2 regions of the Acetomicrobium mobile genome follow, and region 1 is predicted to be linked to the other one. Evidence: riboswitches for the same ligand, from Rfam matches in the RefSeq annotation. Region 1 holds a riboswitch; the other holds the start of a gene.

Region 1 (4,770 bases):
TGTAGGTACCCCTTGCGAATCCCACCCCTTGGCCTCGTAAATGAGGTCGAGCAACCTATCCTGGTTTACAACACACCCCTTGGCAGGACCGTCCGGTGCGGGCTCTTTGCTGAATCGTTCAGGTAAATAATCATCTTTTCTGGTGAAGCCCTCTCTCACATTAAATAAACGTTCCAGGTTAAGGACTCGTTCGCTGATCTTAAAAAGATCTTTATATGAGCATTCCATTCCCGTAGCACTGCTAAAAAGCTCTGCCCAAGTCTTTGCTTTTATAGCAAGAGTTATGCTCGTAAACAAACATACACCCAGCAAGTTGGTCGCCATGAAATATTCTTCTAAAGGCTTGACCCATGCCTTATTCTCCTCGCTAAGGGGATCAACGTGCTCAAATACCCCCACCTCTTCTTCCAAATAGCCGAAGGCATCGATTATTGCGCCATAGGGTCTCAAATGGTCCGCCCCACGGGGCGAAATCATGTGCGACAAGGCTTCGCCCTTGCTGGCCCTGACTCCGTCAGCAGCCATTTCAAGGCCCTTCACGTGCATGACGTATTTCTCTGCATCCCCTCCAATTTCTTTCGCTGCTCGGAGAGACCCTTCCCCCAAAAGTGTTGCAAATGCCCCTTTTCGCAATGCAATACGTTCCACGAGCTCCACTATGGCGTCTCCGTTTCCCCAGGTAAGCTCTAAGCCTTCGGTGGTCGTAGCGTCAATTATGCCCTTTTCGTACCATTCCATCGCTGTAGCGATCACTTGGCCAGCAGATATGACGTCAAGCCCAGCGTCGTTAGAAATGTAATTCGCAACAGTGATGGAATAAAGATCAGTGTTGCCCAATTTTTGCCCGAAAGCCGCAACGGTTTCATATTCCGGGCCTGTACCAGAAAGTCCTTTGTACTTCCCTTCAGGAATCCTCGTCCTGCGCACGCAACCTATGGGACAGTTGTAACAACGGTCCTGTTTTACCTCTAACTTTCTGTGATAAGCTTCATATCCGATCTCTTTGTCGAAATCTGTTGTAGTGCGTTGCCAATTATATGCTGGCACCAGGCCAAGCGCGTTCATTGAATCGAAAAAAGATGGAGTCCCGTATTTCATTAATTCATCTCTTACAAAAGCTTCGGCATAAAGTTCTTGGATGGCTTTTTTAACACCGGCATCAAACCTTCCGGGGTCATGAACAGGAAGGCGATCGGCTGAACCGTAAACGGCAACGGCCTTTAGGTTTTTGGACCCCATCACGGCGCCACCGCCTCCACGACCTGCAGCATGATCATTCCCCATCATAACTGCAGCGTATCGGACAAGCCTTTCGCCGCTAGCTCCGATACAGGCAACCTCCGCTTTGGGATTTCCGGTCTCCTTTCTTATGGCCTCCTCGGTATGACCGGTGCTTTTACCCCAGAGTTTTTCCGCGCAGTGAAAGGTCACTTCGTCATCATTGATGAAAATGTAGGTTGGCGATTCGGCGCGCCCGTGTATCACGAGCATATCGTAACCTGCCCTTTTAAGCTGCGGCGCCCATGCTCCGCCCGCATTGGCTGCCCCGATCGTCCCAGTCAAAGGCGACTTGAACATCACTACCGTTCTCCCGCAAGAAGGCGCCTTGGTATCGGTAAGAGGACCACAAATAAACAGAAGCTTGTTATCTTCACTTAAAGGATCTACGTTTTCTGGAAGGTTCAAGGAAAGGTATTTAGCTCCAAATCCCTCTCCGCCTATGTAGTTTAAAACCCATTCATCCGGAATTTGCTCGACCCAGTACTTCTTTTCGGTAAGATTCACATTTAAGATCTTCCCATTGTAGCAGTTATACACTTTACTCCCCCTCCTCGGATAGGCACACTCATTTGTTTTCCTTTCCAAAGATGGGAGGCATAACCGTTTCCCGCTATGCCCTATCGGCTGGCAGCCATCTCCTTGACTTGCGAGGAAGGCCGACAACTCGGAAAACATGGTACATAACGTACCGTCTTAGACTACCGCACCAACTCCTTCAATAAGTCATAGTCTGGATCTTCTGCCTGCTTTCCAGGTAACGTCCTCTCAGTCTTTTGACTCACCTCCTAACCCACAAAAACTTGCCTTATGTTTTTATAGTTAATTTACGTATTAATTATAACTCTGAACAGCACTTCAATCACATTTTTTCGTAAAGGCTATTTTAAGCATTGTAAGAACATTAGTTAGTCTAACTCCAGGGAAAGTCCCTGGTGTGGCACAATCACCCTGGTCAGCCCATCAAAGCGACGGAAAAACTCAGTATTTTCTGTATGCACAGGAACAAGAACCTCGGGTTGCAGCGTTTCCACCAATTCTTCTATCCCTGGGCCGTGGATGTGGCCACTGGCATGAAACCCCGACTTCTCTCTGTCCTTGCCCAAAGCGCCGTACAGTTTGAAACCAAAGAATTTTATCCAGTTACATACCTTTTCGTGATCAAGTAGCATCTCTTCATTGAAAGCCTCACTAGAGGAGTAGATGTAAGTCCCGCATTTTGGTTCGATATCCAGCAAGGCGTGGAAGTCGTAGTAGGAGAAACACAGAATTAAGCTTCCCTGCTCAGCTTTAACCCTTCCCGCATCCATCAACCTTTCGGGGGCGCGCTCCCTAAACATGGCAAGCAACTCTTCCTCCCACTTTTGGCGCACAGCCTTGGGACGAGCATATAGGGCTATTCTGTCATCTTTGTAGGGGTCAGGAACAGAGAGTTCATCCGCCGCACGCAGGGCTTCGAGCAAATATACATCCTTTGGGGTGAGAACCAGCAATCTGTCAGTCTCCCTGGCTATTTCCAGAAACGACAGCAGCCGCTCGACATTCCTGGGGCCGAAGTCAGCCACCACCAGGCCGTTGGTCTCCTTTACAACCTGAAAACAGTTGGCGGCCACTTGTTCCTCCGTTACTGGTCTCTCAACCATGGGGTGCGTTCCCTCGCAGATGAGCGCCCTGGGTTTGAGCTTGGCAGCTTCATTAATAAAGCGCTCGCTCAGACACCCTCGTTTACCATGGAGCCTGATATCTCCAGTATATACCACCCAACCCGCCGAAGTTTTCACAGCAAAAGCCCCTGCGCCAGGTATGGAGTGATCGACGGGCCAGAAGCGCACCTCAAGGTTTGCTATCTCAGCAACGTCCCCGCATCCCTCTAACTGCCGGCAGTCCAACTCCCGAGAAGTACTGCAACGTTCCCAAAATTTATGCGCAGCGGGGGGTATGATATCCTTACCGAAGACATGATAGGGACGCTGACAGTACGGTACCTTCTTGTAGTGGGTCGTTTTCAGCAAGTCATCCTTTAATTCCCGCGGAGCCGTATAACATATTTCCTGTAATCTGGCTCCCCCACCTGTATCCTGCAGGGCCTTGCAAACAACTGCACTAGTGATGCTAGTAAATATCGGAATGTCCTCCCTGAGATAGGAAAGATACCCGCAGTGATCAAAATGGGCATGGGAAAGGAGAACTCCCTGTGCTTCTATCTCTTTGAACAGCGGATGGCCGGAGAATCTTTCCCATACGCCGGGATACTCTAGGTCGGAACGATAAATGCCCATAAGCGGGGGCAGCATGCCAAAGACCAGTAGATCCATGAATCCAAAGGTGCTTCGGGGCTGGAGGAATTCGTCAAAGTACATTCCTTCGGCCTTAAAGTTGGTGCCAAAATCCATGAAAAGGCCCACTCCGCTGTCTTCCAGCAGTATCTTATTGCCGCCAATGCAATTCGTCCCATCGTAAAAGGTCATTTTAAGTGACAAAATCATCAACCCTCCTGTTTATTTTCACAAATACTTTGAGAAAACCTTAGGGTAGTCCTTTTTGTTGCAGAGTAACCTTTCCTATTGCTTGCTTAGTCCCTTTTTACATACTATACTGTACATTGCAGTAAACCAAGTGAAACAAAGCAAAAGTATGACTGGTTTTCAGCTATATTTTTCGCAAATTGTCTACAAATATTTTCTTCAAGGGTGAAGTATAAATGGATGTATTGGAACGCATTGCGGATCACCTCAGTAAAAAAGAGGTGGTAGTCTTAACCGGCGCAGGGATGAGCACGGCTTCGGGGTTGCCCGACTTTCGCGGTGACCAAGGGCTATGGAAAAACCGTGATCCTAGACAATTGGCTTCGATAGAAGCGATGAGACACAATCCTGAGGAATTTTATGAATTTTACCGCTACAGAATCCAAGCGCTGCTTGGGGTCAAACCGAACAAAGGACATGAAATTCTTGCCAAATGGGAACGTGAGGGATTGCTTTTAGGCATCATAACCCAAAATGTAGATCGCCTGCACCAACAGGCAGGGTCAGCGAAAGTGTACGAGCTTCACGGGAACCTTCGAGAGGTTCTTTGCTCGCTCTGCGGAAGGACATTCGACAGCGTCACGCTTCTAGATCAAATCGAGTGTCCTGAGTGCAACGGTGCCCTGAGACCAAAAGTCGTGTTGTTCGGAGAACTCCTTCCCCAGGAGGCATTGGCAAAAGCTCATGAACTTTCTATGACATGCAGCTGTTTTCTCGTATTAGGATCATCCCTGGAAGTCTCACCTGCCAATCAATACCCCGTCATGGCCAAACGAAGAGGCGCTAAACTTTTCATCGTAAACAGAACCCCTACCCCCTTTGACGACTTAGCTGACGGCGTAATACACGACGACATCACGAAGACGCTTCAAATCATCGATCAAAACCTAATGTGAACACCCTCGTCACGCGTCACTTTAAAACTCAAACATTAAAGACCCATTTCATTCAAACCAACTATATCGTC
Region 2 (4,770 bases), on a different contig from region 1:
GCTATTGGGACTTACGTTGTGCCAGCAGGAGTGTTTGACAGATTTAAAGATGAGGCTACGGGGCGAACGCTCGTGGACCCACAAAGCTTTCATTACGTCGAGCCCACGCCGGTCGGGTTTTGGGACGTCTTTGCCTCCGTCCCAAAGGGGATGATTGAGGCGGCGGAAGTCATCTTTTTTATCTTTGTCGTGGGCGGAGCCTTCACGATAATTCAGGCGACAGGAGCTATCGATGCGGGGATATCAAAGATCGTGTTGATGTTAAAGGGAAGAGAAAAATTGCTTATTCCTGTAACGATGTTCGTCTTTTCCCTCGGGGGATTGTCCTTTGGTATGTCTGAGGAAACCATCGTCTTCATACCCATGGGCGTGGCTTTAGCCACTGCCGTCGGCTTTGATCCCCTCGTTGGAACAGCCATCATCTCTACGGGTGCTGCCGTCGGATTTGCGGGCGGCATCCTAAATCCTTTTACAGTGGGCGTGGCTCAAAGCATTTCCGAGTTGCCACTTTTCTCCGGGATCTGGCTTAGAATCGTTGGATTTGCAGTGCTATTCATTGTGGCTTGCTACTACGTGATGCGATATGCCTCCAAGGTTAAAGAAAATCCTAAAGAAAGCATCGTTTACGATCTATTTAAAGAAGAGGAAATATCGGGACAAAGGTTAAACGAGGAATCGAAGCTCACCACGATTCACAAGCTTGTACTGCTGGTGCTCCTATTGTTCTTTGCCTATATGATATACGGGGTTATGGCGAAAGGTTATTACATCATGGAATTGGCAACAATATTTTTAGCTATGGGCATCATATGCGGTTTAATAGGAGGGCTTAATCCGAACGCCATAGCAAGGGCATTCGTCGAAGGTTCCCAGAGCATAGCCTTTGGAGCGTTGGTGGTGGGAGTTGCAAGGGCCATACTAGTTGTCATGACCGAGGGTCAGATAATCGATACAGTCATTTATTTCCTGGCAAACTGGGTTTCTCGCTTGCCTGGCGCGCTGTCCGCTGCCGGTATGTTTTGGGTCCATACGATTATTAATTTCTTCATACCTTCAGGAAGCGGGCAGGCGATGGCCACAATGCCGATCATGGCTCCCATTGCTGATTTGATAGGAGTTACGCGGCAGACCGCGGTGCTGGCTTACCAATACGGTGACGGATTTACTAACCAGATCATTCCAACTTCAGGTGTGCTGATGGCCACTCTCGGCATGGCCAAGATCCCTTACGAAAGATGGTTTAAATTCATATGGCCTCTTATGGTGTTTTGGCACGTGATCGGGACAATCGTGGTAATTGTAGCTCACATCGTGGGATACGGACCATTTTAATTTTCCTTGGCAAAATTATTCTTCTCTGAATTATGAATACAAGGAGCCCCTCAGGACATAAAAAGTTCGGAGGGGCTCCTTTGCTGTTCTTTTAAAGCTCCTGCCACGTTTTTTAGCGATCAAGACATGCTTGGGTGAGCGGACGTGCGCAGAGCCTCCCTTCTTGTTGACATTTAATCACTTTACTTGATATTATCAATATCAGCGATGAGTTCTTTTTTGATAAAGTAAAGATTAAATAAAATCCGTGTTCATAAAATGAGAGCCTCCGAGTCGAAGTCTCTAAGGGCGTTTGGCCTATGAGCATCGACCGATAGGGTCTTTTCGGAAACGGAAAGGCCTCCCGCTTGGAAAGGAGGAAAAGAAATATTATTGTACCCCTTCCCGGCGGGAAGGGGTTTTCTCATTTTAAAGACAAAGCAGCACTAATAGACCTTTAATAAAGGAGGGATGCTCTTGAAATAGATTAACTACTGAGCAACTGCTGGCACTGGCAAGGCCCTGAATAAAACCGGGGAAAAACTGCAACATAGGTTTTTACCGGTTCATGCTCTAAGCCCTAAAGGGGAGTTCACGGAAGCGGGCTATGTGTCGACGTGACGCAAGTTAAGCATGGCAAATATGCTTGGAGCCTGCCTATGAGTGGTTGAAGCTGAGAGCACTAAGGTTTGAACACTTTAATGAGAGGTGAGCGATGGTGTCCAATGCTGTATTTAAGATAGAAAAACCCAAGAATGAACCCGTGTTGTCCTATGCGCCGGGTACAAAGGAAAGAGAAGAACTAAAAGCTCGTTTGGTTGAGCTCAGAACCCAGGAGATTGAGATACCCCTTATAATCGGTGGCAAGGAAGTGCGCACCGGAAAGTTGGGTATGTGCATAATTCCCCATAACAAAGAAGTGGTGATTGGAAGGTACCATATGGCAGGGGAGAAGGAAGTAAATGATGCTATCGAGGCAGCTCTTGCCGCACGGCACGATTGGGAGTCAATGCCATGGGAGCATAGGGCTTCTATTTTCCTAAAGGCAGCCGAGATGCTCGCCGGACCGTGTCGGAGCACGATTAACGCGGCTACAATGCTTTGTCAGAGCAAGACGGCATATCAAGCTGAGATCGACTCTGCATGCGAGCTTATAGACATGCTCAAGTTTAACGCTTATTTTCTCAATGAAATCTACAAAGAACAGCCCGAGTCTACGAAGGACTCCTGGAACCGAATGGAGTACAGAGCACTTGAAGGGTTTGTCTTTGCTGTAACTCCCTTTAATTTTACCTCCATCGCCGGCAACCTTCCCACTAGCGCTGCTATGGCCGGAAACGTGGTGCTCTGGAAACCCGCCTCCTCCGCCGTGTATTCAGCATATCACGTGATGACTATCCTTCGAAAAGCGGGCCTTCCAGATGGAGTTATAAACTTTATCCCAGGCCCCGGAAATGTGCTAGGAAGCATCGCCCTTTTAAATCCATGGCTCGCGGGTGTACACTTCACGGGTTCTACGGCGACGTTCCAGTCTATGTGGCAAACTGTGGGACAAAACTTGCCAAATTACAGGACCTATCCTAGGCTCGTAGGTGAGACAGGCGGAAAAGACTTTGTCTTCGTTCACCCCTCTGCGGATCTTGAGCCATTGGTTACAGCTTTGGTCAGGGGGGCCTTTGAATTCCAGGGGCAGAAATGTTCTGCGGCATCGCGCGCTTATGTCCCTGAGAGCATGTGGCCCGCGTTGAAGAAAAGGCTCGTTGAAGAGATAAGCACGATAAAGATGGGTGACATAGAAGACTTCACAAATTTCATGGGCGCCGTAATCGATGCTCAGGCATTTCGGTCAATAAAAGGGTATATCGACTACGCCAAGGAGTCTCCGGAAGCCGAGATAATCTGCGGCGGGAACGCCGACGACAGCGTTGGCTTTTTCATCGAACCCACCGTAATAGTAACGACCAACCCTCGCTTCAAGACCATGGAAGAAGAGATATTTGGGCCGGTTTTAACAATATATATCTACAAAGATGAGGAAATTGAGGAAGCTTTGGATCTTTGCGATTCAACTTCAATCTATGGACTCACAGGTGCAGTTTTTGCTCAGGACAGAGAAGCCATAGTCAAGATCGAAAAGCGCCTGACCCATGCCGCCGGTAATTTCTACATTAACGATAAGCCCACTGGCGCAGTAATCGCTCAGCAGCCCTTCGGAGGAGCAAGAGCCTCAGGTACCAATGACAAGGCAGGCTCCAAAATCAACATGATGCGCTGGGTAAGCCCGAGAGCCATCAAAGAACACCTCAATCCGCCAGTAGGGTACAGATACCCATTCATGGACGAAAAATAAAGGTTAAGACAAAATGAAGAAAATAACTACCGGCAGCATGCACTTTTGCTAAACGCTGCCGGTAGTTATTTTGACAACTACACAATTTTGTGTTAAAAATTTAAGAGGTTATTCAGAAGATAGAATCAGATAAAACTGAGATGGGAGGCTGGCAAAATGCTAGGTTTTATTGGCGGAGGAGCCATGGCCGAAGCCTTACTTAGAGGTATTTTGGCCAAGGGCTTAGTTCAACCGGATAAGGTGTGGGTATCAGATATCGATGCTAATCGGCTTTCATACCTCAAGGAGTCATTGGGGGTACAAACGACTGCCAGCAATACTGAGATACTGGAAAAATCCCGAATAATTTTCCTAGCAGTAAAGCCCCAGGTGGCGCCTGTCATTCTATCCGAACTAAAGGGTCTCTGGGAGGATAAACACTTGGTAGTTTCCATCATGGCCGGTGTACCTCTTTCTTATTTAAACAAGTACACAGGGCCGGCACGATTGATAAGAGTTATGCCCAATACACCTTGCCTGGTTCAGGCCGGGGCTGCGGCCATAGCGATGGGACCGAATGCAAAAGAATCCGATGTAGACGAAGTTAAAGCTCTGTTGTCCGCTGTCGCGAAAGTCGTCGTTTTGGATGAAAGCTTGTTGGATGCCGTGACAGGGCTCAGCGGTTCTGCACCAGCTTATGTATATATCTTTATTGAAGCACTTGCCGATGGTGGCGTCATGGCCGGTTTGCCGCGCCCGGTAGCTATGACTCTGGCAGCACAGACAGTATTTGGCGCCGCTAAAATGGTAATTGAAACGGGCGAACACCCGGGCAGTCTCAAGGACAGGGTAACCTCTCCAGCCGGTACCACCATTGCCGGCGTAGCTGCACTGGAAGACGGCGGTTTCCGAGGATTGGTGATAAGAGCAGTGGCAGATGCCGCTGAGCGATCAGCTGAGCTGGGACGAGAGAGGGATTAAAAACAAACCCCTCCTAGCCAAAGGGCCTGGAGGGGTTTGTTGACCTACTTATTTCTCATTTTTTGAAGACCTTAGCCACTGTCTCGACAACTAAGTCTTCATCGGGTACGTAGGGGAGGGTAATGTGGTAATCGCTCTTTTGGTTTTCG

The links. A riboswitch is a leader RNA that binds a small molecule or an ion and turns the genes downstream of it on or off. The one in region 1 is predicted to bind molybdenum cofactor.
Region 2: linked by a shared signal. The riboswitch ahead of pruA (L-glutamate gamma-semialdehyde dehydrogenase) and the one ahead of Q7P41_RS09270 (aldehyde ferredoxin oxidoreductase family protein) in region 1 are both predicted to bind molybdenum cofactor.

Annotation. Positions count from the first base shown of each region.
Region 1 covers NZ_CALETC010000246.1:12,006-16,775, forward strand. The annotation lists gene Q7P41_RS09270 (aldehyde ferredoxin oxidoreductase family protein) at 1-1,818, opposite strand, end outside; molybdenum cofactor riboswitch at 1,840-1,963, opposite strand; gene Q7P41_RS09275 (hypothetical protein) at 2,187-3,758, opposite strand; gene Q7P41_RS09280 (NAD-dependent deacylase) at 3,980-4,699, shown strand; gene Q7P41_RS09285 (glycosyltransferase) at 4,735-4,770, opposite strand, start outside.
Region 2 covers NZ_CALETC010000196.1:1,294-6,063, forward strand. The annotation lists gene Q7P41_RS07695 (YfcC family protein) at 1-1,332, shown strand, start outside; molybdenum cofactor riboswitch at 1,587-1,706, shown strand; gene pruA (L-glutamate gamma-semialdehyde dehydrogenase) at 2,027-3,661, shown strand; gene proC (pyrroline-5-carboxylate reductase) at 3,818-4,621, shown strand; gene Q7P41_RS07710 (urocanate hydratase) at 4,677-4,770, opposite strand, start outside.